Regions from separate parts of the Guptibacillus hwajinpoensis genome, predicted to be linked through region 1. Evidence: riboswitches for the same ligand, from Rfam matches in the RefSeq annotation. Region 1 holds a riboswitch; the other holds the start of a gene.

Region 1 (3,160 bases):
TCTGCAGCTCATAACGAACGTGAAATGGCGCTTTCCGCTTTATGTCTTCAGAAGATTGACTTGATTCTTGAGCTACATCGTCATTTCGATAGGAAGATTGATTCAACTGTTGTACTGCATAAACACTTGATGAGATTTCCTGCCGTATCGCTTCTTTTCCTTCCTTAACTCCCATTGCAAGCAAAACAACTTCCTGGAGTTTTTCATCTGCAAATGAAAGAGCATTGAGCAATACATCAGGGATTTTATTCTCATTTTTTAAGGTAACAGGAACATGTAATAAGCTTGAAGACGGCTGAACAATGAGCCGATCCAATTCAATTTCATTGGTCAGTTCCGATAACACATCGATCTTTTGATCAAGATTGGATCTCCATACATTTCGCCCATCCACGACGCCTGCTGCTAGCACCTTATCTAAAGGAAACCCTTTTTCCTTAATCGCCTTCAAATTTTCACCGCGGTCATGAACGAAATCAAAACCAATCCCCTGAACCGGAAGCTGTATAACGTCATCGTAGTGTGTGACACTTTCAAAATAGGTTTGGAGAAGTACATGTAAGTTTGGAGCTGATTGATGCAACACTTCGTATACCTCTTTATATAAACTACGAACTTCATCTGAAACTGTTGTTACTAGAGCTGGTTCATCGATCTGTATCCACCTTACTCCTTCATTTTCTAATTCCTTAAAGACCTGTTCATATAATGGCAAGAATTTATGAATGACCTCTCTGGTTTGTTCTGGTTCATATCCCTTTGATAAGAGAACGAAGCTTATTGGACCAAGTAGGACTGGCTTCCCTTCAATTCCAAGCTCCTGTTTCGCTTCCCTATAAAACTCAAGCGGACGATTTTGCACAAGTAAAGGTTTACAGTCATTGAGCTCAGGCACGATATAGTGATAATTCGTGTTATACCATTTCGTCATTTCTGAAGCTGATGCTCCCTTTGTACCTCGCGCAATGTCAAAATAGGTGTGAAGAGACACTCGTCCACCGTCATAATCAAAACGTGTTGGGACAATTCCAAACATAACCGCGGTATCAAGGACATGATCGTACAAGCTAAAGTCACCGACCGGAATCAAATCAATCCCTTTTTCCTGCTGTTTTCTCAAATAAGAGAGACGAAGTTGTTTTGCTTCACGATGAAACGTCTCTTCTGATAAATCCCCTCCCCAAAAATGTTCAAGCAGCTTCTTCCATTCACGATTTTCTCCTATTCTTGGATAGCCCATAGATGAACTTTTCACAGTCATTTCCATCTTCCTTTCATAATAAAAGTCTCTTACCGTGAACACTAGATAACAAAAAAATCCCCCTTACGGAAAGGGAGATTTAGTCACACGCTGAACTGCCTATGATTCATCACCTCCTCTATTAACCCGTAGAGTACATGTGCAGACATAAGGCAGGTCTCCTGGCTCAGGTTCAACGCTTCTTACCCCTTCCCATAGATCACAGTGGTTAGTAAGTCGCTCCCCTTCACAGTGGCGGGACCGCGCCGGAATTACACCGGACTTCCCTTTTAAGCCGTGACATCAGTCACAGCACCATATGCTGAAAGTATTCAATTAAGTAATTTAATAAAAAAACTCTTCCCAGTGTAAAAGGAAGAGTTTGATACGGCCTCTTCCTCATCTTGCAGAAATAACTCTGCAGGAATTGGCACCGTTCAAACATACGCTTGATGGTTGCCGGGCTTCATCGGGCCTTTCCCTCTGCCTCTCTTGATAAGGAATTCTATTAAATTAGTATTCATTGTACATGACGTAGATTGAATTGAAAAGACTTTTCTTATTTTTCAGTAATAGCCTGTTGTGCTTTCAATGGTTCTTCTGTCTCTTTTCCAGCGGCGGGCTTTTTAATAAAGAACGCTAACACGAGTCCTACAATCGCCGAGATTCCAGCTACAATAAAGGAGACATTTACACCATGAACAAGACCTTCAACACCACGACCAGGCTGTGCTGCCTGAGACATCACCGTTACAAGCAGTGCAGTCCCCACCGCGCCAGATACCTGGCGCATCGTATTGTTCATCGCAGTTCCGTGTGGAATTAAATGAGCAGGAAGCTGATTGAGTCCTGCGGTCGTAACTGGCATCATCACCATTGCAACCCCGAACATTCTGACAGCATTGACCACTGCTAGATAAGTGAATGATGTTTGCGGCGTTAAATTCGTGAACATAAAGGTTGTAACTGTTACGATGACAAGCCCAATGATTGCGAGCCATCGTGCCCCGAACTTATCAAAGATCCGTCCTGTAATAGGGTTCATAAAGCCCATAATAAGAGCCCCGGGTAACAGCATTAACCCTGACTCAAATGCAGTGAATCCAAGCATATTCTGCATAAGGAGCGGAAGGACAGTTGCTGCTCCAATCATTGCAATAAACACTACCATGCCAAGAACCGTCGTTAAGGTAAAAACTTTGTATTGAAATACCCTAAACTGCAGAATTGGCTGAGTTAATTTTAATTGCCTCAAGATGAACCAGCATAACGAAATTGCACCAACGATCATCGCAATGATGACCTGCTCACTACCCCATCCATTCGTACCTGCACTACTAAATCCATAAAGCAATCCACCGAAGCCTAAGGAAGATAAGACAATCGATAAAATATCCAACTTCGGATTCGTTTTCTCTGTGACATTTTTCAAGATGAGATATGCAAGGATAAAATCAACTATGACGATGGGCAAAATAACATAAAACAGGCTTCTCCATGGGTATTGTTCAACAAGCCATCCTGATAGGGTTGGACCGATAGCTGGAGCAAATGAAATTACAAGTCCAAACATCCCCATAGCTGTTCCTCTTTTTTCAACAGGAAAGATCAAGAATAGGATGGTTTGCATAAGTGGAATAATAATCCCTGCGCCTGATGCTTGAATAATACGTCCAAGCATTAAGATTGCGAAATTAGGAGCAATCGCACAGATTAATGTTCCCCCAGCAAATAACCCCATTGCTGTTAGAAACAGTGTTCTCGTCGTAAACTTCCCAATTAGAAAAGCAGTAATGGGGATCATAACTCCATTAACAAGCATAAAGATTGAGGTTAGCCACTGAGCTGTACTTGCATCAAGGTCCAGATCAACCATAATATGCGGCAATGCCGTCGCTAGTAGCGTCTGATTTAATATAG
Region 2 (3,160 bases), 830 kb from region 1:
AATTTACTCTTCTTATTAGATTACGACTCGGGTAATCTTGGGAATATTGAGTTCTTGATTTTTAAAAAAGTCTTACGGTGCTAATTTCCCCGTTTTTTACATGGATTTCCTCTATTAATTTTTAATTCTATGCACCCAAACAGAAGATATTTACTGTTATACTTGCGTTACTATCAATTCAGGAAGTGATTTAGATGAAAGAGACCCTCACGACAACAGAACGTGATCAATTATTTGGGGACTTATCGAATGATCAGCAACATTATGTTTTAAATTATGTTAAAACAGCTAAGAAAACGATATTCGCTACTATACTTGCAAGCTACAAGGGAAGAAACATCCCTCAGGGTGCTTCAGAGCAAGAAATAAAGATGCTACTTGACGATTGGGTATTAATAGATGTTATAGATGCAGGATATGTTTCAGTAGATCACCAATGTGAATGTGGACAAGCCCTAAGATACCAGTATATTGTCAGGCACGTTCAAACAGGTGAAACACGCCATTTTGGGATTGATCATTTACAGGATCATATAGGATTATCACCGATGATCGCGAAAGATGTCATCAATGGCTTTGAGAGAGTGGACGATGAGGTAGAAGAGCTTTTAGTGAAAAAAGCACTCGAAGAATCAACCTATGATATCCCGCTAGAAATGGACTTACCTTCGGATATTCGTGATTTCATTGAGCTTCAACTGCCACTACTATCTCGTCAAGAAAAAATACTGAAAGGCTTAATAAGAGCACATCGTGAAGAATTAGAATCGGTTGAACGTAAAAGCACGATACCTGAACCATTTGTTCAAAAACCAGAAAGGCCAGAGCCAGCATTAGACCAAGAAGAAGAGGCACAGGCCGCATTTGATTTATTCGCAGAAGAAGTTCCTGCTTCTGTTTCCCCAGCTGAGAAGCAAACGCAAAAAAACACGCATGTGGTCGGAGATCTTTCTTTTATTATTCAGGAAGCAATTGATACTTACATTGAAAGGGGAATTGAAAGTGCGTTAATGATCTGCGAACTTTTAATTAAAGATAAGAAAACATTAGATAATAGATACTCCACGCAAAAGCCGAAGGTTTATTATTCTGTGTGTACGTATTTAGATTCATTTGTTCAGCAGCGAAGGATGACAGTTCAATCGAACGGGAGGGAAGATCGTATTTACCGTCTAACACAAAAGGATTCATGTTAGATACAAAGCTTCCTCATATTTCGTAATTTCTTTCTATTATCCCATCTATAATTTTAACCATGTTAAAAATTGAATCTACACTTTTATTAAGAGCGGCTGAGGGATTAGGCCCTATGATGCCCGGCAACCTTTCAAGTAAAGCTTGAAGATGGTGCCAAATCCTACAGACTGAACTGTCTGGAAGATAAAAGGAGGATCATGCGATAAAACCCATTTTCTATTTGGTAGTGATGACTCACTTAAAGCAAATAATTCGGGCTATCGTACTAAAGCATAGTCAGAATGAGACCTCCCTATTATATGTGGAGCTCCTTTTTATTCCTTTTTAGGCACGAACACTATAACACACCTTTCTACATATTAATTACTATAGAGACTTTGAATAAAAAGTCCTCTTCACTTAAATCAAAATCACATCCAATCTTTACAAAACAAGCAGTTCCTTTGGCAAATTGGCCATATTCAAGTTCAAATTGTGTTATTATTTTAATTGTGTTTGAATATTTCAGTAGGACTAGAATCTCTAAAGGAAGCTTCTAGATACTCGCGAAATGTTAATACTACTAAAAAGAACTTGTTCAATAAGTGAGGTAAGCCATGGATAACAAACGTGTTTTAAATGAACTAAGAACAATTCTGCCATCAGCAGAGCTGAAAATAAACGAGCCTTTAAATGAATATACCTACACTAGAATGGGTGGACGTGCTGACGTTCTCGTATTTCCACGATCGGCCGAAGATGCGAGAGCAGCGGTGGAATACGCCTACAATGCTAACTATCCTTTAACGATTCTTGGAAAAGGCTCTAATGTAATTATTCAGGATGGTGGCATACGGGGCATCGTATTGAATCTTTCGTCGTTGAACACCATCCGTAGAACAGAGGACAAAGTGTTGGCCCAAGCAGGGGCACGGATCATCGAGGTGTCCGAATTTGCATTGCACAGTAAATTAACAGGACTTGAATTCGCATGTGGCATTCCAGGCTCTGTAGGCGGTGCTGTCTATATGAATGCCGGTGCATATGGTGGAGAGATTGCCGACTGCCTTGAAAGTGTGCTTGCCGTTACGAAAGAAGGCGAATTGGTTCATCTGGGTGCAGGTGAACTCGATCTATCCTATCGTCACAGTAATGTAGAAGAATCGGGTCTTCTTGTTCTTGAAGCCACCTTTAGTTTAAAAGAAGGAGATCAGGCTGAAATAAAAGCCATCATGGACGATTTAACTGAGAAGCGTGAAACCAAACAACCGCTGGAATACCCATCATGCGGAAGTGTCTTCAAACGCCCTCCAGGTCTCTTTGCTGGTAAATTAATTCAGGACTCAAAACTTCAAGGAACGCGAATCGGCGGGGCAGAAGTATCTAAAAAACATGCAGGATTTATCGTTAACATCGACAATGCGACAGCAACCGATTACTTAGATGTCATCCATCACGTGCAGCGTACAGTGAAAGAGAAATTTGATGTTGAACTCGAGCGAGAGGTTCGTGTTATTGGAGAACCACCCGAGAAGTAATTTTGATAAGCAGCGTATCCCAATTAGAAGGGGGATACGCTGCTTTTTTAATTGAATATGTTATTAATATTGAGAAATTGACTTTCCTGCACAATAAATCCATGATTTGGGTGTAATGTTGATTCCGCATCATAGCTTACACTATGAAACAGAAAATTAAAGGAGGATATTTATGAAAAATAAAATGATGATGCTCGGCATCCCATTCCTTACTTTTGCATTCATACTGGTGGGGTGCGGAAATGACAGCGAGAATTCCAAGCAGGAAAATAGCGAGGAACAATCAAATATGGAATTAAGTTCCAAAGACGACATGGATCACATGGATCATTCGGGTTCAGGGAAAGTTCCTGAGAATTTAGAAGAAGCAATGAACCCGACTTATGAGATTGGTAGTCAAGCAATTATTGAATCTGAGCACATGAGTGGAATGGAGGGTGCTGAAG

What was found. A riboswitch is a leader RNA that binds a small molecule or an ion and turns the genes downstream of it on or off. The one in region 1 is predicted to bind S-adenosylmethionine.
Region 2: linked by a shared signal. The riboswitch ahead of murB (UDP-N-acetylmuramate dehydrogenase) and the one ahead of metE (5-methyltetrahydropteroyltriglutamate--homocysteine S-methyltransferase) in region 1 are both predicted to bind S-adenosylmethionine.

Annotation. Positions count from the first base shown of each region.
Region 1 covers NZ_CP156674.1:950,397-953,556, forward strand. The annotation lists gene metE (5-methyltetrahydropteroyltriglutamate--homocysteine S-methyltransferase) at 1-1,261, opposite strand, end outside; cobalamin riboswitch at 1,396-1,575, opposite strand; SAM riboswitch class I at 1,637-1,742, opposite strand; gene ABFG93_RS04880 (DHA2 family efflux MFS transporter permease subunit) at 1,800-3,160, opposite strand, start outside.
Region 2 covers NZ_CP156674.1:116,679-119,838, reverse strand. The annotation lists gene ABFG93_RS00595 (DUF3895 domain-containing protein) at 195-1,196, shown strand; SAM riboswitch class I at 1,277-1,387, shown strand; gene murB (UDP-N-acetylmuramate dehydrogenase) at 1,794-2,714, shown strand; gene ABFG93_RS00585 (YdhK family protein) at 2,887-3,160, shown strand, end outside.